2 regions of the Streptomyces sp. NPDC006450 genome follow, and region 2 is predicted to be linked to the other one. Evidence: riboswitches for the same ligand, from Rfam matches in the RefSeq annotation. Region 2 holds a riboswitch; the other holds the start of a gene.
What was found. Region 2 has a riboswitch for thiamine pyrophosphate ahead of thiC (phosphomethylpyrimidine synthase ThiC). Riboswitches for the same ligand answer to the same signal wherever they lie in the genome.
Positions count from the first base shown of each region.

Region 1: it holds a riboswitch for thiamine pyrophosphate, as region 2 does, so the genes downstream of both, ABZY57_RS15450 (thiamine ABC transporter substrate-binding protein) here and thiC (phosphomethylpyrimidine synthase ThiC) in region 2, are expected to answer to the same signal.

Region 1 is NZ_JBEXPT010000041.1:36,110-48,052, reverse strand. It holds gene tsf (translation elongation factor Ts) at 111-947, shown strand; gene pyrH (UMP kinase) at 1,110-1,889, shown strand; gene frr (ribosome recycling factor) at 1,941-2,498, shown strand; gene ABZY57_RS15460 (phosphatidate cytidylyltransferase) at 2,498-3,577, shown strand; gene rlmN (23S rRNA (adenine(2503)-C(2))-methyltransferase RlmN) at 3,671-4,783, shown strand; TPP riboswitch at 4,843-4,951, shown strand; gene ABZY57_RS15450 (thiamine ABC transporter substrate-binding protein) at 5,036-6,133, shown strand; gene ABZY57_RS15445 (iron ABC transporter permease) at 6,193-7,809, shown strand; gene ABZY57_RS15440 (ABC transporter ATP-binding protein) at 7,809-8,831, shown strand; gene ABZY57_RS15435 (hypothetical protein) at 9,035-9,943, opposite strand; gene ABZY57_RS15430 (LOG family protein) at 10,031-11,134, opposite strand; gene ABZY57_RS15425 (hypothetical protein) at 11,161-11,943, opposite strand, start outside.
Region 2 is NZ_JBEXPT010000001.1:66,186-78,128, forward strand. It holds gene ABZY57_RS00290 (metallophosphoesterase) at 1-1,110, shown strand, start outside; gene ABZY57_RS00295 (hypothetical protein) at 1,259-2,071, shown strand; gene ABZY57_RS00300 (hypothetical protein) at 2,075-2,872, opposite strand; gene ABZY57_RS00305 (aldo/keto reductase) at 3,136-4,185, opposite strand; gene ABZY57_RS00310 (hypothetical protein) at 4,328-5,842, opposite strand; gene ABZY57_RS00315 (glycosyltransferase) at 6,103-7,215, shown strand; gene ABZY57_RS00320 (FkbM family methyltransferase) at 7,322-8,185, shown strand; gene thiC (phosphomethylpyrimidine synthase ThiC) at 8,258-10,045, opposite strand; TPP riboswitch at 10,040-10,184, opposite strand; gene ABZY57_RS00330 (YibE/F family protein) at 10,257-11,663, shown strand; gene ABZY57_RS00335 (SsgA family sporulation/cell division regulator) at 11,882-11,943, opposite strand, start outside.

The DNA of each region.
Region 1 (11,943 bases), on a different contig from region 2:
TACGCCGGGCACTCACAGCACGGACGATGACGGCGGGGGAGCCGCGCCACAAGCGCGCTCCTCCGCCGTTCACCCGTAGATCTACGACTTCGAGAGAGAATCACAGACTCATGGCGAACTACACCGCCGCTGACGTCAAGAAGCTCCGCGAGCTCACCGGCGTCGGCATGCTGGACTGCAAGAACGCGCTGGTCGAGGCCGACGGTGACGTCGACAAGGCCGTCGAGGCACTCCGTATCAAGGGTCAGAAGGGCGTCGCCAAGCGCGAAGGCCGTTCTGCCGAGAACGGTGCCGTCGTCTCCGTCATCTCCGACGACAACACCTCCGGTGTCCTCGTCGAGCTGAAGTGCGAGACGGACTTCGTCGCCAAGGGCGACAAGTTCCTGGCAGTCACCAACGAGCTGGCCAACCACATCGCCGCGACCTCGCCGGCCGACATCGAGGCGCTGCTCGCGTCCGAGATCGCCCCCGGCAAGACCGTGCAGGCGTTCGTCGACGAGGCCAATGCCAACCTCGGCGAGAAGATCGTCCTGGACCGCTTCGCGCAGTTCACCGGCGGCTACGTCTCGGCGTACATGCACCGCACGATGCCCGACCTGCCGTTCCAGATCGGCGTCCTGGTCGAGCTCGACAAGGAGAACGCCGAGGTCGCCCGCGGCGTCGCGCAGCACATCGCCGCGTTCGCGCCGAAGTGGCTCTCCGCCGAGGACGTTCCGGCCGAGGTCGTCGAGTCCGAGCGCCGCGTGGCCGAAGAGGTCACCCGCGCCGAGGGCAAGCCGGAGGCCGCGCTGCCGAAGATCGTCGAGGGTCGTGTCAACGGCTTCTTCCGCGACAACACGCTGCTTGGCCAGGCCTACGCCCTGGACGCCAAGAAGTCCGTCCAGAAGGTTCTGGACGAGGCCGGTGTCACCCTGGTGCGCTTCTCGCGCATCAAGGTCGGCATCTGAGTCCGTCCGTACGCGACGGACACCGGACCCCGGTAGGGTCTGAAGCAGTCGCCCGCGTTCGCGCAGGGCGACCGCAGATCTGACGAGGAGGCCATTGCCGTAGAGGGAACCGCGAGGACCCACCGGCAATGGCCTTCTTCGTATGTGCACGAGGAGATCTCCATGAATCAGGGCGTGGACACCCACACCGCTTCCGACGACAAGAGCGACCAGGACAAGAAGGGCCGCCGCTTCATGCTGAAGCTGTCGGGCGAGGCCTTCTCCGGTGGCGGAGGACTCGGCGTCGACCCCGACGTGGTCCACGCCATCGCCCGCGAGATCGCCGCGGTCGTCCGCGACGGCGCGGAGATCGCGATCGTGATCGGCGGTGGCAACTTCTTCCGCGGCGCCGAGCTCCAGCAGCGCGGCATGGACCGGGCCCGGTCCGACTACATGGGCATGCTCGGCACGGTCATGAACTGCCTCGCCCTCCAGGACTTCCTGGAGAAGGAAGGCATCGACTCCCGCGTCCAGACGGCCATCACCATGGGCCAGGTCGCCGAGCCGTACATCCCGCTGCGCGCCGTGCGGCACCTGGAGAAGGGCCGTGTGGTCATCTTCGGTGCCGGCATGGGCATGCCTTACTTCTCCACCGACACCACGGCTGCCCAGCGCGCCCTGGAGATCGACGCGGAAGCCCTGCTCATGGGCAAGAACGGCGTCGACGGGGTCTACGACTCCGACCCGAAGAAGAACCCGGACGCGGTGAAGTTCGACGCGCTGGAGTACAGCGAGGTGCTGTCCCGCGACCTCAAGGTCGCCGACGCCACCGCCATCACGCTGTGCCGCGACAACAAGCTGCCGATCCTCGTCTTCGAGCTGCTCGCCGAGGGCAATATCGCGCGAGCCGTCAAGGGTGAGAAGATCGGCACGCTCGTGAGCGACCAGGGCACCCGGGCCTGAGCAGGCCCCCGTCCGCCTGAACCATCCATTTCTGACATGCAGGAGCACGTGGTGACCGAAGAGATCCTCCTCGAGGCCGAGGAGAAGATGGAAAAGGCCGTCGTCGTCGCCAAGGAAGACTTCGCCGCGATTCGCACCGGTCGTGCGCACCCGGCGATGTTCAACAAGATCGTGGCGGAGTACTACGGCGCCATCACGCCCATCAACCAGCTCGCCTCCTTCTCGGTCCCCGAGCCGCGCATGGCGATCGTGACCCCGTTCGACAAGAGCGCCCTGCGCAACATCGAGACGGCCATCCGCGACTCCGACCTGGGCGTCAACCCCAGCAACGACGGCAGCATCATCCGGGTGACCTTCCCCGAGCTGACGCAGGACCGCCGCAAGGAGTACATCAAGGTCGCGCGCACCAAGGCCGAGGACTCCAAGGTCTCGATCCGCGCCGTTCGCCGCAAGGCGAAGGACGCCCTCGACAAGCTCGTCAAGGACAAGGAAGCCGGCGAGGACGAGGTGCGCCGCGCCGAGAAGGAGCTCGACGACACCACCGCGAAGTACGTCGCGCAGGTGGACGAGCTGCTCAAGCACAAGGAAGCCGAGCTCCTCGAAGTCTGATGAACGACACTTCCTGGCAGCCGGAGCCGGTTCCGGCGGGTCCCGCCTACGATGCGCTGGTGGGCCCGCACACTCGGCCCATGCCCATCGTGCCCGATGCCGCCGGCCGTGACTTCGACGACCGGGAAGCACGCGATCGGGGGGCCGCCGCTGACGGCGGCTCCCTCTTCCGCGCCGATACGCCGCCGCAGGAGCCCATGCCCAGCCCCCCGCCGACCCCGCCTTCGCCGGCACCGCAGGACGGCCCGCCACCGCCGCAGAAGAAGCGCGCCGGGCGGGACCTGCGTGCTGCCATAGGGGTCGGACTGGGTCTCGGCGCGGTGATCTTCGCCTCGCTGTTCATCGTCAAGGCGGTCTTCGTCGGCGTCGTCGTCGTGGCGGTCGTCGTCGGCCTGTGGGAGCTCACCTCCCGGCTCCAGGAGAAGAAGGGCATCAAGGCCCCGCTGGTCCCGCTCGCGATCGGCGGTGCGGCGATGGTCATCGCCGGATACGTCCGCGGGGCCGAGGGCGCCTGGGTGGCGATGGCGCTGACCGCCCTCGCGGTCCTGGTCTGGCGGATGACCGAGCCGCCCGAGGACTACCTCAAGGACGTCACCGCCGGAGTCTTCGCGGCGTTCTACGTGCCCTTCCTGGCCACGTTCGTCGCGATGCTGCTCACCGCCGACGACGGGCCGCAGCGGGTCGTCACCTTCCTGGTCCTGACGGTGGTCAGCGACACCGGGGCCTACGCGGTGGGGTGGCGGTTCGGCAAGAACAAGCTCGCTCCGCGCATCAGCCCCGGAAAGACCCGCGAGGGGCTCTTCGGAGCGGTGGCCTTCGCGATGGGGGCCGGCGCGCTGTGCATGGAGTTCCTGATCGACGGGGGCGTCTGGTGGCAGGGCCTGGTGCTCGGCCTCGCCGTCGCGGTCAGCGCCACCCTCGGTGACCTCGGGGAGTCCATGATCAAGCGGGATCTCGGGATCAAGGACATGGGCACCCTGCTGCCGGGGCACGGCGGCATCATGGACCGGCTGGACTCCCTGCTTCCCACGGCACCGGTGGTCTGGCTGCTGCTCGCCCTGTTCGTCGGCACCGGCTGACCTGCGAAAAGGCGCCCGCACAGGCGGGGCGGTTACTCTTGGAAGGCGCGCTGCTTCTGCGGCGCGCCTTTCGTCTTACAAGGAGTACCTGCCATGGCCCGCCCAGTCCCGGGAGAGCTCACTTTCGTCGCCCCTCGTGGAGCGAAGAAGCCGCCCCGGCACCTCGCCGACCTCACCCCCGAGGAGCGCCGGGAGGCGGTCGCCGCGATCGGTGAGAAGCCGTTCCGGGCCAAGCAGCTCTCGCAGCACTACTTCGCCCGGTACGCGCACGACCCGGCCGAGTGGACCGACATCCCGGCCGCCTCCCGCGAGAAGCTCCAGCAGGAGCTTCTGCCGGACCTCATGAACGTCATCCGCCACATCTCCTGCGATGACGACACCACCCGCAAGACCCTGTGGAAGCTGCACGACGGCACGCTCGTAGAGTCCGTGCTGATGCGCTACCCCGACCGGGTCACCATGTGCATCTCCTCGCAGGCCGGCTGCGGCATGAACTGCCCGTTCTGCGCCACCGGCCAGGCCGGCCTCGACCGCAACCTGTCGACGGCGGAGATCGTCCACCAGATCGTCGACGGCATGCGCGCCCTGCGCGACGGCGAGGTCCCCGGCGGGCCCGCCCGGCTGTCGAACATCGTCTTCATGGGCATGGGCGAGCCGCTCGCCAACTACAACCGCGTCGTCGGCGCCATCCGCCGCCTCACCGACCCGGAGCCCGACGGCCTGGGCCTGTCCCAGCGCGGGATCACCGTCTCCACCGTGGGCCTGGTCCCGGCGATGCTGCGCTTCGCCGACGAGGGCTTCAAGTGCCGCCTCGCCGTCTCCCTGCACGCCCCGGACGACGAGCTGCGCGACACCCTGGTCCCCGTGAACACCCGCTGGAACGTCCGCGAGGTGCTCGGCGCGGCCTGGGAGTACGCGGAGAAGTCCGGCCGCCGGATCTCCATCGAGTACGCCCTGATCCGCGACATCAACGACCAGGCCTGGCGCGGCGACCTCCTCGGCAAGCTGCTCAAGGGCAAGCGCGTGCACGTCAACCTGATCCCGCTGAACCCGACGCCGGGCTCGAAGTGGACCGCCTCGCGGCCCGAGGACGAGAAGGCCTTCGTCGAGGCCATCGCCCGTCACGGGGTGCCGGTGACCGTACGCGACACCCGTGGCCAGGAGATCGACGGCGCGTGCGGCCAGCTCGCCGCCTCGGAGCGCTGATTTCGGCCCGCTGAGGTTTGCTTTCGGCCGCGGGGTACCCTGTGGCCGAAACCAATTTCATATTCCGACAGGGGAGCGCCACAGCGCTGAGAGTGCGGTATCCGTCACCGCAGACCCTCTGAACCTCGCCCCGGTCATTCGGGGTAGGAAGTTCGGTCATCACTCAAGCTGTTGCGCCCTGCCCGGCGTCCGCTCCACAGAGCGCCGGGCAGGGCCGCGTCTTCTCCTGGACATCCCAGGAGGAATTCACCAGTGAGCACCACCAAGAAGATGGCGGGCGTCGCGCTCGTGGCCGCGCTCGGCGTCACCACGCTCAGCGCCTGCGGCGGCGACGCCAAGGACAAGTCCGCCGGCGCGAGCGACGCCCCGAAGTCCAAGACGGTCACCCTCGTCTCGCACGACTCCTTCAACGCGACCGACACGGTCCTCAAGGACTTCGAGCAGCAGAGCGGCTACACCGTCAAGGTCCTGAAGTCGGGCGACGCCGGCGCGGCCCTGAACCAGGAGATCCTCACCAAGGGCTCCCCGCGCGGCGATGTCTTCTTCGGCGTGGACAACACGCTCCTCTCCCGGGCCCTCGACAACGGCATCTTCACGCCGTACGAGGCCAAGGGGCTGGCCGACGTGAAGCCCGAGTTCGTGCTCGACAAGGAGCACCGGGTCACCCCCGTCGACTCCGGCGACATCTGCGTGAACTACGACAAGGCCTACTTCGCCGACAAGAAGCTCGCCCCGCCGCAGACGCTGGACGACCTGATCAAGCCCGAGTACAAGAACCTGCTGGTCACCGAGAACGCCGCGACCTCCTCGCCCGGCCTCGGCTTCCTGCTCGCCTCCGTCGGCAAGTACGGCGACGAGGGCTGGAAGGACTACTGGAGCAAGCTCAAGGCCAACGGCGTCGAGGTCGTCGACGGCTGGGAGCAGGCCTACAACGAGCGCTTCTCCGGCTCGGCAGGCGGCAAGAAGGCCAAGGGCGACCGACCGCTGGTCGTCTCCTACGCCTCCAGCCCGCCGGTCGAGGTGCTCTACGGCGAGCCGCAGCCGGCCGAGGCCCCCACGGGCGTCTCGACGGACACGTGCTTGCGCCAGACCGAGTTCGCGGGCCTGCTCAAGGGCGCGAAGAACGAGGAGGGCGGCAAGGCGCTCCTGGACTTCCTGATCTCCAAGAAGTTCCAGGAGGACATGCCGCTCCAGATGTTCGTGAACCCGGTGACCAAGGACGCCGCGCTGCCGGAGCTGTTCACCAAGCACGGCGTCGTCATCGAGAAGCCCGAGGCGGTCGCGCCGGAGGCCATCGCCAAGAACCGCGACCAGTGGGTCAAGACCTGGTCCGCCCTCGTCGTGAAGTAGGACGAGTGAGCGAGGTCCCGAAGGAGAGCGGGCGGGCCACGGCCGTCAGGCTCGGTCTGATGGCCGTGCCGCTCGTCTTCTTCGGGCTGTTCTTCGCGTACCCCGTCGCCGCGATCGTCGGGCGCGGGCTCAAGACCGAATCCGGCTGGCAGTTCGGCCGGATCGGCGAGGTGCTGGCCCGGCCCGACATCGGCGACGTGCTCTGGTTCACCACCTGGCAGGCGCTCGCGTCCACGGCGCTCACGCTCCTGATCGCACTCCCCGGCGCGTACGTCTTCGCGCGCTTCGAGTTTCCCGGCAAGCAGCTGCTGCGGGCGCTCGTCACGGTGCCGTTCGTGCTGCCGAGCGTCGTGGTCGGCACCGCGTTCCTGGCGCTCGTGGGGCGGAACGGTCTGCTGGACGAGGTGTGGGGGATCCGCCTCGACACGACCGTGTGGGCGATCCTGCTCGCGCACGTCTTCTTCAACTACGCTGTGATCATCCGCACGGTCGGCGGACTGTGGGCGCAGCTTGACCCGCGCCAGGAGGAGGCCGCCCGCGTGCTGGGCGCCGGGCGGTTCGCCGCCTGGCGGCGCGTCACGCTGCCCGCGCTGGTGCCGGCGGTGGCCGCCGCCTCGCTGATGGTGTTCCTGTTCACGTTCTCCTCCTTCGGCGTCGTGCAGATCCTGGGCGGGCCCGCGTACTCCACTCTGGAAGTGGAGGTCTACCGGCAGACCGCGCAGCTCCTGGACCTGCCGACGGCCGCCGTGCTGACGATGGTGCAGTTCGCGGCCATCGGCGGGATCCTCGCCGTGCACGCCTGGACCGTGCGCAGGCGGGAGACCGCGCTGCGGCTCGTCGACCCGGGGAGGACCACGCACCGGCCGCGCGGCTGGGCCCAGCGCACCCTGCTCGGCGGGGTGCTGCTGACGGTGGCGCTGCTGATCGTGGCGCCGCTCGCCGTGCTCGTCGAACGTTCCTTCGACGCCCCCGGCGGGTACGGATTCGGCTTCTACCGGGCGCTCCAGGAAGTCGGCGCCGGTGGCGGCACCTTCCTGGTGCCGCCGCTGGAGGCGATCTGGAACTCCCTGCAGTACGCGCTCGCCGCCACCGCCATCGCGCTGGCCATCGGCGGGCTCGCGGCCGCGGCGCTGACCCGCCGCGGGGGCCGCTTCGTACGGGGCTTCGACGCGCTGCTGATGCTTCCGCTGGGGGTGTCGGCCGTGACCGTCGGCTTCGGCTTCCTCATCACCCTCGACGAGCCGCCGCTCGACCTGCGGACCTCGTGGATCCTGGTGCCGCTGGCGCAGGCGCTGGTGGGCGTTCCCTTCGTCGTACGGACCATGCTGCCGGTCCTGCGCGCGGTGGACGGACGGCTGCGGGAGGCCGCCGCCGTGCTCGGCGCCTCACCGCTGCGGGCCTGGCGGGAGGTGGACCTGCCGATGGTGCGGCGGGCCCTGCTGATCGCGGCGGGCTTCGCCTTCGCCGTGTCCCTCGGGGAGTTCGGGGCGACCGTCTTCATCGCGCGCCCCGACCAGCCGACGCTGCCGGTCGCCGTGGCGCGGCTGCTGGGGCGGGCCGGGGAGATGAACTACGGGCAGGCGATGGCCCTGAGCACGATCCTGATGCTGACGTGCGCGGTGTCCCTGCTCCTGCTGGAGCGGCTGCGACCCGACAAGACCTCCGGAGAGTTCTGATGACCCTGCTGCAGCTGGAAGGGGTGTCGGTCCGCTTCGGTGAGCGCGCGGTCGTGGACGCCGTGGACCTGGCGGTCGCCGAGCACGAGATCGTGTGCGTGCTGGGGCCGAGCGGGAGCGGGAAGTCCACCCTGCTCCGGGTGGTGGCCGGGCTCCAGCCCGTCGCCGGCGGGAGGGTGCTCCTGGGCGGCGCCGACCAGGCCGCGGTGCCCGTACACCGGCGGGGGGTGGGCCTCATGTTCCAGGACCACCAGCTGTTCCCGCACCGGGACGTGGGCGGGAACGTCGCCTTCGGGCTGCGGATGCGGGGCGCTTCGAAGCAGTCCTCCGAGGCCCGGGTCACCGAGCTCCTGGAGCTGGTCGGGCTCCCCGGCGCGCAGGGCCGGGCGGTGGCCTCGCTGTCCGGCGGCGAGCAGCAGCGGGTCGCGCTGGCGCGGGCGCTGGCGCCTTCGCCGCGGCTGCTGATGCTGGACGAGCCCCTCGGGCAGCTGGACCGCGGGCTGCGGGAGCGGCTCGTGGTGGAGCTGCAGGGGCTGTTCTCGCGGCTGGGCACGACCGTGCTGGCCGTCACGCACGACCAGGGCGAGGCGTTCGCGCTCGCCGACCGGGTGGTCGTCATGCGGGACGGGCGGATCGCGCAGGCGGGCACCCCGCTGGAGGTGTGGCAGCGGCCGGCGTCGGAGTTCGTGGCGCGGTTCCTGGGCTTCGAGAACGTGGTGCCGGCCGTGGTGTCGGGCCAGGTCGCCTCGACGCCGTGGGGGAAGGTACCGGTTCCGGCGGGGGCCGCCGAGGGGGACTGCCGGGTGCTGATCCGGCCGGCCGGGGTCGTGCTGTCGCCCGCGGGGCTGGGCTGCGAGGTGGTGTCGCGGACCTTCCGGGGGACACATGTCGCGCTGTTGCTGCGGCCCGAGGTGGGGCCGGCGCTCGAGGCGGAGTGCGAGCTGGCGGGGGCGCCGGCGGTCGGGGACCGGGTCGCGGTGGGCTTCGCCCCGGCCGAGGTGGTCGTGCTGCCGGGGGAGTAGGGAGGGCCGCTGCGCGGGGCGGAGTCCCCTACCCGCCCTTCACCCGTTCCCCGGGCTCTGCCCGGACCCCGGTCCTCGAGCCCCGGACGGGCTGGAGAGGGGTACCGGGCTGCGCCCGGACCCCCTGGGGCTCCGCCCCGGACCCCGGTCCTCAGACGCCGGACGGCTGAAGAGGCCTCAGACGCCGGACGGCCGAAAGGGCCTCAGACGCCGGCCGGGGTGAGTTCGGTCGGAGTTTCCGCGTCATCCGCGCCCTCGTGGTTGCCGTACCAGGCGACTGCCACCGCGCCGGTCACCGCCAGGACGAAGCCGAGGACCGCGAGCCAGGCCATGCCGGGGCGGGACGCGTCGCCGAGCCAGAGCACGCCGATCGCACCGGGGAGCACGGTTTCACCGACCACCAGGGCGGCGGTGGCGCCGTTCACCGAGCCGATCTGGAGCGCCACGGTGTGCAGGTACATGCCGCCGACCCCCGCCAGGACGATGGCGTAGAGGGCCGGGTCGGAGAGGAGCGCCGGGAAGGAGAACGGCTCGACGCCGTTGAGGATCCGGACCCCGACGCCCAGCGCGCCGAACGCCAGACCCGACAGCAGGCCCGCCAGGATCGCGGCCCGGGCGCCGAGGAAACGTACCGCCACCGTGCCGCCCACGATGATCAGCACGGTCACCGCCAGCAGCCACCAGTGCGTGGCGGCCGGCGCGTAGTGGCCGCCCTCGTGGCCCGCCGCCGTCGCCAGCAGGACCAGCGCCGCGCAGACGACCCCGATGGAGGTCCATTCCTTGCGGGTCAGCCGGATGCCGAGCATCTTCACGCTCAGCACGGCCGTGATCACGAGGTTGGCGCTGATGACGGTCTGGGAGAGGAAGAGCGGCAGGAGGCGGGCGGCCAGGGCGCCCAGGCCGAAGCCCACGAAGTCCAGGATCGTGCCGACGATGAACTCCCAGGTCATCGCGGCCTTCGCCGTGGAGGTGAGGTTCGGGCCGCCGTGCTGGGTGACCCCGGCGGCGGCGGGCGACATCCGGGCCGCCCGCCGTGAGCCCACGGCTTGCAGGACGGATCCCGTGCCGTAGCAGATGGACGCCGCGATAGCGGTCAGCAAGCCTATGAGCACCCGAGGGCTCCGTTCACGTCTGGCAGGTTTTACGTAGTGCGTACCTCTGCCAGACGTGTGAAAGCGGCGAGAAGTTGCCTGCCCGGGTCAGCTCATTGCGGCGAGGGCCGCCGGGACCTCGGTCACCGAGTCGACCAGGGCGATCCTGGACTCCATCGCCCGGCCCCGGGCCAGCGCCTGGAGCAGCGGCCAGGCGGGCAGCCGTTCGGTCCAGTGGGCGCGGTCGACGAGGATCATGGGGGCGGGTTCGCCCCGGGACCCGTAGTAGTTGGGCGTCGCGCTGTCGAATATCTCCTGGACCGTGCCGGCCGCGCCCGGCAGGAACACCACGCCCGCGTTGGAGCGGGCGAGCAGCCCGTCCTCCCGGGTGGCGTTCGCGAAGTACTTCGCGATGTGCCCGGCGAAGGGGTTCGGCGGCTCGTGTCCGTAGAACCACGTCGGGATGCCCACCGAGTCGCCGCCCGCGGCCGCCGGCCAGCGTTCCCGTACGGCGAAGGCCGCGCGCGCCCAGTCGGAGACGGACGGGATGAAGGAGGGGGCCTTGGCCAGCATCCGCAGGGCTTCGGGCAGGGCCTCGTCGGGGGCCGGGGCGAGGTACGCGCCGAGGTTGGCGGCCTCCATCGCGCCGGGACCGCCACCGGTGGCCACGGTCAGCCCGGAGCGGGTCAGCGTCCGGCCGAGCTCGGCCGCGCCCTGGTACGCGTCGCCGCCGCGGGCCATGGCGTGGCCGCCCATCACACCGACCACGCGGGCGCCGGCGAGGTGTTCGTCGAGGGCGTCGGAGATGGCGTCGTCGTGGAGGGAGCGCAGCATCGAGGAGTAGACGTCACCGTCCGCCTTGGTCTCCTGGAACCAGGCGTACGCCTCGGCGTCCACCGTGGCCTCGTAGCCCGCGGCCAGGCCGGTGAAGAGCTCCTCGGCCGTGTAGAGCAGGCCCCGGTACGGGTTGAAGGGGAGGTCGGGGACGGGCGGGAAGACCAGCGCGCCGTCCGCGCGCACCTTGACGGAGGCGTCCGGCTCCATCGCGCAGCCCAGGAACACGGCGGCCGAGGTGTCGGCGGACAGCAGGGCGAAGGTCCGCTCCAGCAGGTTGACCGACTGGATCCGGTACCCGCCGAGCGAGCCGCGGGCCACGACCCGGTCGAATTCGGCGAGGGTCTCGATCTCGGTGTCGATGTGTGGGTTGACCATCCGGCCCACCCTAAGCGCTGCCCACCTCAGCGGGTCAATGCCAGGGACGTCAGCTGTGACACACCCCAGCTGAGCGGCAGGCACACGGCCACCAGCGCGGTGGCCCGTACGGTCGCGGCCGTACGGAGGACCTTGGCCGGGGCCCCGATTCCGGCCAGGGTCTCGCGGGTGGAGGCCCGGGCCTGGCGGACCTCGACCGCGGATGTGAGAAGAGTCGCGGCCGCGCAGAGCACGACGAGCGCGGCGGCGGGCGCGGTCAGTGGGCCGAGCGGGACGTGGAGCCCGCCGCTCCCGCGCAGGGCCACGCCGCTGAGCGCGCCCGCCCCGACGGCGCACAGGACGCCGAGGGGCGCGCCGAGCCGGGGGGCCTCCTCCTGGAGGGCCCGCCCGGCCAGCAGCCGGAGCGCGCCCGGGCGGATGGCCTGGACGAGCGCCCCGCAGGCGTAGGCCAGACCCGGACCGGCGAGGGCGAGTCCGAGGGCGGTCAGCGCCCAGCCCGTCGGCACGCCGATCCCACCGGGGCGGGAGTGGGCCAGCGCGGCGAGCCCGCAGGCGGTGAGGGCGATGCCCCAGGGCAGCGCCGTCTGCGGCGCGGGCCGTGGGTGGGGGCGCAGGGCGAGGGCGGTGGCGATCGAGGCGCCCAGCGGGAGCAGCGCCAGCAGGGTGAGGGCGGCTGCCACGGGCAGGGGCTGGTCGCCGTGGAGCAGCCGCGCCCCGGCGCCGTCGAAGGGCAGCCCGGTGACGTCCCCGCGCAGATGGAGGAAGACGGCCAGGGCCACGGCGCTGCCGAGGGCGCAGGCCACGGCGGT
Region 2 (11,943 bases):
GGGCTCGGGGCGGACGCACCCGTCTACGGCGAGTACCCCGCGTACTACGGCGCGGGCCCGGCTCCCGTCCCCGCGCAGCACGGATACGGCCACGAAGGCCCGTACGGCGCCGCCGGCGCCCCCGGCGAGCCCGGCCACCCCATGGGCCACGCCTCCGAGGACAGCGACCCCGAGGGGTACACCCCGACGCAGCGGGACCTCCCCGTCATCGGGCGCGGCGCCCTCGGCGGCCCCGGTGACACCGTCCAAATCCAGTACGTCCCCCAGGAGACCCCCGGCGAGGGCCCCGGCCCGCTCTACGTCGTCGGCGACGTCCACGGCTACATCGACGAGCTCGTCGCCGAACTGCAGTTCCAGGGGCTCATCGACGCCGACCGCAACTGGTCCGCCGGCAATGCCCGGCTGTGGTTCCTCGGCGACTTCACCGACCGCGGCCCGGACGGCATCGGGGTCATCGACCTCGTCATGCGGCTCTCCGCCGAAGCCGCCGCCGCGGGCGGCTACTGCAAGGCCCTCATGGGCAACCACGAGCTGCTGCTCATCGGCGCCAAGCGGTTCGGGGACACCCCCGTCGTCTCCGGCGCCGGCACCGCGACCTTCCAGGCCGCCTGGCTCCTCAACGGCGGCCAGCGCACCGACATGGACCGGCTGCAGGACGTCCACCTCCAGTGGATGTCCCGGCTGGACGCGGCGGTCCTGGTGGAGGACCACCTGCTCCTCCACTCCGACACCACCGCCTACCTCGACTACGGCGACTCGGTCGAGGACGTCAACGACACCATCCACGAGCTGCTCAACCGCAACGACGCCGACATCACCTGGGACCTGTTCCGCAAGTTCACCAAGCGCTTCGCCTTCCGCGACGAAGAGACCGGTCCCCAGGCCGTGCGCGAGCTCATCGGCACCTACGGCGGCAGCCGCGTCGTGCACGGCCACAGCCCCATCCCGTACCTGCTGGGCGAAGTGGGCACCGAGGACGGCGACGGGGCGCACGGTCCCGAGGCCGTCGTCGGCCCCCACGTCTACGCGGAAGGCCTGGCCATCGCCATGGACGGTGGCGTGACGATGGCGGGCAAACTGCTCGTCGTGCAACTCCCGCTGAACGACTGAGGCTTCCCGGAGCTGGGTATTTCCGGAAAGCCCCTGTCAACGTACGGCGTGGGCGCTCTACCATCGCTCTATCCGTAGCAGGCTCTCCTCCGTTTGTGCCGGTGCCCCGTTCTACGCGGGCATACCGGTCCCTACGGAGCATCGGGGGATGCACATGACCAGCGCTCCGCACCTGCTCACCGAAGACCGACCGGAGTTCGATCGGCTCCTCGACGAGGCGCTGCGCACGGCGAACGCCCGGCCCGAGCTCGCCGCCCTCGGCGAACGGCTGAACGCCGAACAGCTGCGCACCATGGCCATGGGGGCCACCTCGCTGCTGACGGCCGCGGCCGCGGCCGAGTACGACCACTACGTGAAGGTCCGCAAGGAACGGCAGGACGAGATCCTGTCCACCCCCGGAACGACGGGGGAGGAGGACGACGGGCAGGGCGGTGGCGCGGGCGTCAGCGCCGTGGTCGCGGTCCTCGCGCCGGTCCTGGCCGGCACCGCCATGCTGATCTTCCTGCTGGTCGGCTACATCCTGAAGATGATCGAACCCGAACCGGCCTTCGCCGACACGATGCTGACGACGGGCTGGCTCTTCGGCGGCCTCACCGCCGCCGCACTGCTCTTCGCCGTGATCGGGCTGCTCGTCACGGCCCTCCGCAACAGTTCCACCGAGGTGGCGGCGGACGAGACCGAGGCGGTACCCGACGAGGTGGCGCGGGCCCGGGAGGCCTGGCGCAACGCCCTGCTGGAACGGGGCATCGTGCCGTTCCTCCGGGACGCGCTGGCCGATCCCAGCGCGGGGGCCGGCTTCCCGGCCCCCCGAAAGCCGGGGGCCGGGCGCATCCCCAACCTGGGATACTCCCGGCCCGATTTCACCAGTCCCGGGGCCCCGGCTCAGGGGCCCCGTCCCGGCTACGCGTCTCCGGACTTCACCAGCCCGGACTTCGGCGGCCCGGAGACCGGGCCGAAATGAGCACTACAGGCTGTTCGGCGTACCGGAGTAGGCCATATCACCCTTCCATCCGATGCCCTTGGCGCGGAGGCCGACCATCGGGTTCGGAGCAGGCAGGAGCTGTGTCCAGGCCTCGTCCCAGATGAAGGTTCCGCCTCCCACGTCGCCGTGCGTCTGGTACACCTGGCCGGTCGTGGTCAGCACCTTGATGTACGAGTCATTGCCCTGGGCCTCGATGGAGATGCCGCAGGCGAGACCGACGGGGAAGTTCCCGTTGTTGCTGATGTTCTGCCAGCGCGGCACACCGCCGGGCACGGTTGCCTGTCCCGCGTACGCGACCCCACCCACGAGTGCGGCGTGGAAGTCCTCGGTGTTCGAGGGCGAGTAGCTGTCGATGTCGACACACGGACCGGTCGCACCCGTGGCGCCGGTGGCACCCGTCGGACCGGTGGGACCGACGGGACCCGTCGGCCCGGTAGCACCCGATGCGCCGGTCGCACCCGTGGCACCCCGCGGGCCCGTCGGGCCAGTCGCGCCCCTGGGCCCGGTGGGACCCGTCGCACCCTTGTGCCCCTTGGGTCCGCGCGGGCCCCGCGGGCCTACCTTGCAGTCGTCGCCGTGGGCGAGCTGGCCGCCCTCGACCGCTCTGTGGTGCTGGGACTTGCAGTGGTCCGGACCTCCCGGAGCCTCGGCCAGCGCGACTGCCGGGGACGCCAGGCCCCCCAGCACCAGCGCCACCGTGGCGAGCGCGCCTCCCGTCAGCCAGCCGGCCCGACGGGGCAACGGCCCCAGGTAGGTACGGGCCTTGTTCTCAGAACTCATGTACCGCTCCTCGCAGACACCGGATCGAATCGACCTGCGAAGTCCGGAAATATGACCGGGCTCCGCGGGCCATCCTGAGGACCTCGCCCCCCCGAGTCCGATCGGCGCGCCCATCAGTCAGCGGAACGGCCCAGTGGACACCGCCACTTGGCGGCCTGCCGCACGGCCACACGGGTCTGCGCACGGTCACGCCATCCGGCGCAGGATGTTTCACGTGAAACACCCGTCTCTGTTTCACGTGAAACATCCCAGGCTTCGCCCGCCTAACCAGCGGACCGGTCTCCCAACACCCGCCTCCGCTGCGCGACATCCGCCAGCGCCGGCGAGCGCCAGGCTCCGTCCGGGTGGTACAGATTCCGGCCCGGCTCCACGATTTCGTCGATCCGGTCGAGGGTCGCGTCGTCGAGGACCAGCCCGGCGCCCGTCACCAGTGATTCCAGCTGCTCCATGGTCCGCGGCCCGATGATCACCGACGTGACCGCCGGATGCGCCAGCGGGAAGGCCACTGCCAGCTCGGGCAGCGTGCAGCCGATGGAGTCGGCGAGCTCCACCAGCTGCTCCACGGCCTCCAGTTTCGCGACGTTGCCCGGAATCGCGGGGTCGAAGCGGGCGGGAGTCAGCGCCGCCCGCCCCGAAGTCAGGTCAATGGCACCACCGAGCCGGTACTTCCCGCTCAGGAATCCGGATGCGAGCGGGCTCCAGGTCAGGACGCCCATCCCGTACCTCCGGGCCACCGGCAGCACACTGCTCTCGATCCCGCGCGCAAGGATCGAATACGGCGGCTGCTCGGTCCGGAACCTCGGCAGGGCCCGCCGCTCGGCGACGTGGTGCGCCTCCACGATCTCCTCGGCCGGGAAGGTGGAGCAGCCGAAGGCCCGTATCTTGCCGGCCCGGACGAGATCACCGAGGACGGACAGGGTCTCTTCGACGTCCGTGCCGTGATCGGGCCGGTGCACCTGGTAGAGGTCGATCCAGTCCGTGTCCATTCGGCGCAGGCTGTCCTCGACGGCACGGACGATCCAACGGCGGGAGTTCCCGCTGCGGTTGCGGCCCTCGCCCATCTGGAAGTGCACCTTGGTCGCGAGCACGACGTCGTCCCGCCGGCCCTTGAGAGCCTTGCCCACGATCGTCTCGGACTCCCCGGCCGAGTACATGTCCGCGGTGTCCACGAAGTTGATCCCGTGATCGAGCGCGGCGTGGATGATCCGCACACACTCCTCGTGATCCGGATTGCCCACCGCACCGAACATCATCGTGCCGAGGCAGTGCGCACTGACCTCGATGCCGGTCCCACCCAGAATTCGGTATCGCATGCTCATGGGCCCGCACTGTAGGAGCTGGAGCGCACTCCAGCGCAAGCACAAAGACGCCGGGCCGCTCCTTGAGGAGCGGCCCGGCGCTTGGGTTCACTGGCGGGTCATGGGGTTGCTTCCGCCGGAGTCACCCGTGCGGTTGCTAGCCGCGGTGCTTGTTGCCCTTGTCGGCCATGTGCTTGGCGGCCGGCTTCTTGGCAGCCTGGTTCTTGACGGCAGGCTTCTTGGCGGGCGGAATCTTGGCGGCCTGGTTCCGCAGCGGGGGGCTGTCGACGAGCGGGTTCACAGGGTCCCAGTCATCGGTGCACGTGAGGCTCGGAGGGTTACCGGGGTTCTGGGTGCACTCGAGCTCGTAGACCGTCCCGTCGGGCGCAACCGTTTCGACGTTGGTGATTCCGCCGTGGTCGCTGACGGAGACGCCGCACGCCCCGGCGGGGAAGCCGGCATTGTTGGTCAAGTTGTTCCACTCGAAGGGGCCAGCAGGCGCCGGGGTGAGGCTCCGGATTCCGACCCACACCCCCTGGTTGACCGAGACCCCCTTGATCTCATCGGACGAGTTGGGCTTGTAGGCGGAGACGGCATTGCACGAACCGGTGGCACCGGTCGCGCCCGTGGCACCCGTCGCGCCGGTCGCACCCGTCGCACCCGTGGCACCCGTGGCGCCGGTCGCACCCGTGGCACCGGTCGGACCCGAGGGACCCGTCGGGCCGGTGTCACCCGTCGCACCCGTAGCACCGTCAGCACCAGGCGCACCCGTCGCACCCGTCGCGCCGGTCGCACCCGTCGCACCGTCAGCACCAGGCGCACCCGTCGCACCCGTGGCACCGGTCGCACCCGTCGCACCCGTGGCACCGGTCGCACCCGTCGCACCGTCAGCGCCGGGCGTACCCGTAGCGCCAGTGGCGCCAGTGGGGCCGGTGGGGCCGGTGGGGCCTACAGAGCCCTCACCCCCCGGACCCGTCGCACCCGTGGCACCGGTCGCACCCGTGGCGCCGGTCGCACCCGTAGCGCCAGTGGCGCCAGTGGGGCCAGTGGGGCCAGTGGGGCCTACAGAGCCCTCACCCCCCGGACCCGTCGCACCCGTGGCGCCCGTCGCACCCGTCGCACCCGTCGCACCCGTCGCACCCGTCGCACCCGTGGCACCGGTCGCACCCGTCGCACCGGTCGCACCGGTCGCACCCGTCCCACCCGTCCCACCGGGGCCGGTAGGACCGGTGGGACCCGTGTCGCCCTTCGGACCGGTCGGACCCGTGGGGCCGGTCGGACCCGTCGGGCCGGTCTGGCCCTTGCAGTTGTCGTCGTGCCCGTCGTGGGGGTCGCGCCCGTCGTCGTCCCAGCCGGGACCGTCGCCCTCGTCCCCGCCGCCCAGGTACTTGTCCAGCAGCGCGGCGTGCGGCGGCTTGCCGTGGGGCCCGTCGTGCGGTCCGCCGTGGGGCCCGTCGTGCGGTCCGCCGTGCGGCCTGCAGTCGTCGCCTCCGCCACTCGACAGTGCCGCAGCGCTCACGGCCGAGGCGGTCGGCTTGACCGCCGCGACGACGGGGCTGGCCATGCCCACGAGGACGAGGGAGAGCGAGGCCAGGGCGCCTCCCGCAATCCACGCACGGTTGCGGGGGATGGGGCCAAGTGCCATGGCCTTGGTCCGATGCTCACGACTCATGTACAGCGCTCCTTTGAAACGGAATGCGAGCCGGCACGGGTGACGCCCCGGCTGCAAGTTCGATGTCCCTCCGGGGGCTACGGACGACAACTGGGGTGGCTTGAGTGTTTTTGGACCACATCAACAGATCGGCCTATCACGCCTCTACCAATGGATGCGTCTACACGCGCGCAACGGTGCTTCCATCGGCGTGCCGCCACCCAATCGGTCGCCTCACTCCCTAATGTCGCCCGCGATCCGTCCGAGGAGAGGGTGCTGCGGTGAGGCCGACCATCTGTCTGAACATGATCGTCAAGAACGAGGCGCCGACCATCCGGAAGTGCCTGGAGTCGGTGCGCCCACTGATCGACACCTGGGTGATCGTGGACACTGGCTCGACCGACGGCACCCAGGACGTCATCCGGGACTGCTTCGCCGACCTGCCCGGCACGCTCCACGACCGGCCGTGGAAGGGTTTCGACGGCAGTCGCACCGAGGCGATCGAACTCGCACGCTCCAGCGCCGACTACCTGCTGTTCATCGACGGCGACGACGAAATGCAGATTCAGCCCGGCTTCCGCATGCCGAACCTGACGCTCGACGCGTACCAGATCGCGCTGCACGACGGCCCGATCGTCCACTGGCGGCCGGCACTGGTCTCCAACCGGCTGCCCTGGCGGTACGTGGGCGTACTCCACGAGTACATCGAATCCGGCACCGAGTACAGCCGCGGCGTGATCGAGGGCTTCAACATCCTCTCCGTCGGCGGTGGCGGCCGCCTCCGGGCAGAAGGCCAGCGGGCGAAGTACCTGCGCGACGCGGAGGTACTCACCGAAGGCCTCGCGAAAGAACCCGACAACGCCCGTTACGCGTTCTACCTCGCCCAGAGCTGGCGCGACGCGGGAGAGCCGGAGAAGTCCCTCGCCGCCTACGACCACCGCGTGGCCATGGGCGGCTGGGCCGAGGAGACCTACTGCGCGCAGCTCTACGCCGCGCGGCTCGCGGTCACCCTCAACAGGCCGTCGGCCGAGGTCATGGACCGCTACCTCCGCGCACACGAGAGCCGTCCCTCACGCGCCGAGGCCCTCGGCGACCTCGCCCGCCTCTGCCGCCTCGAAAGCCGCTGGCCCCTCGCCTACATGTTCGCCCGGCAGGCCGTACGGATCCCGTACCCGGACGACATCCTCTTCGTCGAGTTCGCCTGGCACGACTGGCGCGCACTCGACGAACTCGCCGTGGCCGCCTACTGGACCGGGGAGTACCAGGAGTCGTCGGACTGCTGCGAACGCCTGCTCCAGGACGGCAAGCTCCCCGACGACCAGCAGGACCGGATCCTCGCGAACCTCGAGTTCGCGCGGCGCAGGCTGGGCGTGGAGTCCCGGGCATTCGCCTGACCCCGTCTCCTCGCGTGGCCTACGCGCCCGATCGACTCCCGTTGCGGAAAACCGCGTCGAGGGACCCTCGTCAGGCCCTCGTCAGCTCGATACCCTGAGAGCTCTCATGACCGTCATTGCCCCGACCCCCTCCGTTTCACCCCTGCTCGACCTGGTGCGGCCGACCCGTCCGACCCATGTGGTCGACGTGGGCGCCAACCCGATCGACGGAGACCCGCCGTACAAGGGCATGCTCGAGGCAGGCCTGTGCAGAGTGACCGGGTTCGAGCCGCAGCCCGATGCCCTGGAAACCCTGCAACGCAGCAAGGGGCCGTACGAGACCTACCTGCCCGACGTCCTCGGAGACGGCGGCATCCACACGCTCTTCGTAGCCACCAGCTCCGGGATGACCAGCCTCTTCCGCCCGGACACGAACAGGCTCGGGCTCTTCAACGGCTTCGACGAGTGGGGCCGGGTCCGCGAGGAGGTCCAGGTCGCCACCCGGCGACTGGACGACGTCGAAGCGGTCGGCGCCTTCGACCTGTTGAAGATCGACATCCAGGGCGCCGAGCTGATGGTCTTCCAGGGCGCCCGGGAAAAGCTGTCCGAGGCCGTGGCCGTGCACACGGAGGTCTCCTTCGTCCCGCTGTACGAGGACCAGCCCGTGTTCGGCGACGTGGACCAGGAGCTGCGCGCCCAGGGATTCATCCCGCACGCCTTCGCGGCGGTCAAGCGCTGGCCGATCGCCCCCGTGGTCTTCGGCGGCGACTTCCGCATGGCCCGGCACCAGCTCCTCGAAGCCGATGTCGTGTACGTGCGCGACTTCGGACACCCCGAATCCATGACCGACGAGCAGCTCAGGCAACTGGCCCTGGTAGCCCACCACGTCTACGACTCGACCGACCTCGCCTACTACTGCCTCAACCAGTTGAGCATCCGCAACCTCGCCGATCCCGACGCACCGAACCGCTACCACGCCGCACTGGGCTGACACGACGTACGCAACGGCGGCCCGCGACTCCCCCCTCGGTGTCGCGGGCCGTCCGTGCGTGCCGGGGCGCGGTCAGTCAGCCAGCGGCAGGTACACGCGGTTGCCTGCGGCGGCGAACTCGGCGGACTTCTCCGCCATGCCCGCCTCGATCTCCTCGGCGCCCAGGTCGCCACCGTGCTGGCGGCGGATGTCCTGGGAGATCTTCATCGAGCAGAACTTCGGACCGCACATGGAGCAGAAGTGCGCGGTCTTGGCCGGCTCGGCCGGGAGGGTCTCGTCGTGGAACTCACGGGCCGTGTCCGGGTCGAGGGCCAGGTTGAACTGGTCCTCCCAGCGGAACTCGAACCGCGCGTCCGACAGGGCGTCGTCCCATTCCTGGGCGCCCGGGTGACCCTTGGCCAGGTCCGCCGCGTGGGCCGCGATCTTGTACGTGATGACACCGGTCTTCACGTCGTCGCGGTTCGGCAGGCCCAGGTGCTCCTTGGGCGTGACGTAGCAGAGCATCGCGGTGCCCCACCAGGCGATCATCGCGGCGCCGATGCCCGAGGTGATGTGGTCATAGGCGGGCGCGACGTCGGTGGTCAGCGGGCCGAGCGTGTAGAACGGCGCCTCCTCGCAGATCTCCTGCTGAAGGTCGATGTTCTCCTTGATCTTGTGCATCGGGACGTGCCCGGGGCCCTCGATCATCGTCTGCACGTTGTACCGCTTGGCGATCGTGTTCAGCTCGCCCAGCGTCTTCAGCTCCGCGAACTGCGCCGCGTCGTTGGCGTCCGCGATGGAACCGGGGCGCAGGCCGTCACCCAGCGAGTACGTGACGTCGTACGTCGCGAGGATCTCGCAGAGCTCCTCGAAGTTCGTGTAGAGGAAGTTCTCCTTGTGGTGAGCGAGGCACCACGCGGCCATGATCGAGCCGCCGCGCGAGACGATGCCGGTCTTGCGGCGCGCGGTCAGCGGCACGTACGACAGCAGCACGCCGGCGTGGACCGTCATGTAGTCGACGCCCTGCTCGGCCTGCTCGATGACCGTGTCCTTGTAGATCTCCCAGGTGAGGTCCTCGGCACGGCCGTCGACCTTCTCCAGCGCCTGGTACAGCGGCACGGTGCCGATCGGCACGGGGGAGTTGCGCAGCACCCACTCGCGGGTGGTGTGGATGTTGCGGCCGGTCGAGAGGTCCATGACCGTGTCGGCGCCCCACTTGGTCGCCCAGGTCATCTTGTCGACCTCCTCCTCGATCGAGGAGGTGACCGCGGAGTTGCCGATGTTGGCGTTGACCTTCACCAGGAACCGCTTGCCGATGATCATCGGCTCGATCTCCGGGTGGTTCACGTTGACCGGCATGACCGCGCGACCTGCGGCGATCTCCTCGCGGACGACCTCAGGAGAGACGTTCTCGCGGATCGCGACGTACTCCATCTCCGGGGTGATCTCGCCCCGGCGGGCGTACGCGAGCTGCGTGACCGCGGCGCCGCCACGGCCGCGGCGGGGCTGGCGCGGACGGCCCGGGAACACCGCGTCGAGGTTCTTGAGGCCACCGCGCGGCGAGGTGTGCTTGATGCCGTCGTCCTCGGGGCGCACGGGGCGGCCCGCGTACTCCTCGGTGTCGCCGCGGCCGATGATCCAGTTCTCGCGCAGCGGCGGCAGGCCGCGGCGCACGTCGGTCTCGATCTGCGGGTCGGTGTACGGACCGGACGTGTCGTAGAGCGTCACGTCCTTGCCGTTGGTGAGGTGGACCTGGCGAACCGGCACCCGGATGTCGGGGCGGGAGCCCGCCACGTATCCCTTGTGCCAGCCAGGCTGGCGCTCGGTCTGGCCGTCGGCGTCCTGGCTGACGGCAGGCGTGCGTGCGTCCTGAATGGTCATGAGACCTAATCTCCCTACGCCGGCATTACCCGGTAACAGGTTCGGCGGTCGACGCAGCCTCCTCCCGTACGCATATTCGAATGCGAACGGTGATCAGCGCCCTCTCAGCCCGGTGCTCCGAGCTCCCGCGTTGTGCAAAGTAGCCCCCACGCTAGCGTCATGTGTGGCGTGCTGAACAGTGGGCCCCCTCATCTGTTGCGATGATCAGTCAGTGACGTCCTCGCCGCAGCCCCCCACCGTGCCCACGGATCCCGCTGGTCCCGCCGGCGACTCAGTCCATGCGTACACGGACCCCGGTCACTCGCCCGCCCCGTCTCCCGGCCACTCCCACGGCCATGCGCACAGCCATGGCCCGGCGGCCCCCGTCTCGAAGCACCTGCGCAAGGTGATCGCGGCCGTACTGATCCCCTTCGCCACCGCCGTCGTGATCGGCATGGCGGTGCTCTGGCCCGGCGGCGCACCCGGCCACGAGCGCACCGGGGTCGGGTTCGACCGGCAGACCCAGCAGGGCAGGGTCGTCGCGCTCCAGCACGTCGACTGCAAATCCGTGAACGCCGCGCAGGTGCCGGCCACCGGCGACACCTCCACCCCCGAGGGGCGCGAGGCCCTCGCCTCTCAGAACGGCGAGTGCAAGAAGGCCACCATCAGGGTCGGCAGCGGTCCCGACAAGGGCCGCGAGTTCGTCGAGGTCGTCCAGCCGGGCGCGCCACGACAGTTGACGGACGGCCAGGAGGTGGTGGTCGCCTACGCTCCCGACGCACCCCAGGACCTCCAGTACTCCGTGATCGACGTCAACCGCAAGCTGCCGATGGCCCTGCTCGCGGGCATCTTCGCCCTCGCGGTGGTCCTCGTCGGGCGGATGCGCGGGCTGTTCGCGCTCATCGCCCTCGCCGTCAGCTTCGCGGTGCTGACCCTCTTCATCCTCCCCGCGATCCTGCAGGGGTCGAATCCGCTCGTCGTGGCCGTGGTCGGAGCCAGCGCGATCATGCTGATCGCGCTCTACATGTGCCACGGGCTGACGGCCCGCACCTCGGTCGCCGTCCTCGGCACCCTCGTCTCGCTCCTGCTGATCGGCCTGCTGGGCTCGCAGTTCATCGACTGGGCCTTCCTCAGCGGCAACACGGACGACAACACCGGGCTGATCCACGGGCTCTACCCGAACATCGACATGAGCGGTTTGCTGCTTGCGGGTGTCATCATCGGATCGCTCGGCGTACTCGACGACGTGACCGTCACGCAGACTTCGGCAGTTTGGGAACTCCACCAGGCAGACCCGTCGATGGGCCCGCGCGGGCTCTACCGGGCAGGCATCCGCATCGGGCGCGACCACATCGCGTCTGTGGTGAACACCCTGGTACTGGCCTACGCGGGCGCGGCGTTGCCCCTGTTGCTCCTGTTCTCGATCGCGAACAGCAGCATGGGTTCGGTGGCCAACAGCGAGCTGGTCGCGGAGGAGATCGTACGAACCCTCGTGGGCTCGATCGGACTGGTCGCCTCGGTACCCGTGACGACGGCGCTGGCCGCGCTGGTGGTGTCCGCCGACCGCGCGGAATCCCCGGCGGCCCCAGCGGCCTCGGGGCCGCTGCGCGGCGGCCGGGGTCGGCGCCGCAAGCGCTGAAATGCGGACCGGCGGGCGCGACCGGTCAGTTCGCGCGCACGGCCGGCCGTGAGAAACGGCGTGCTGGAGCGCTCAGCGCGTCGGCACGCTGAGCCGTGGTGCGTAGTGCGGTGCTGCAGGTGGTGCAGCTGGTGCGGTGATGCCGTGGTGCAGTGACGCCGTGATGCAGTGATGCGTACCGGCACGCCTTGGTCAGCAGACGTCCGGCCGGGCTTCGGTCAGCCCGCGTTCTGCTCGTTCTGCTGCGACTCCGCGAGGATCTTGTCGAGCGCCTCGTCGA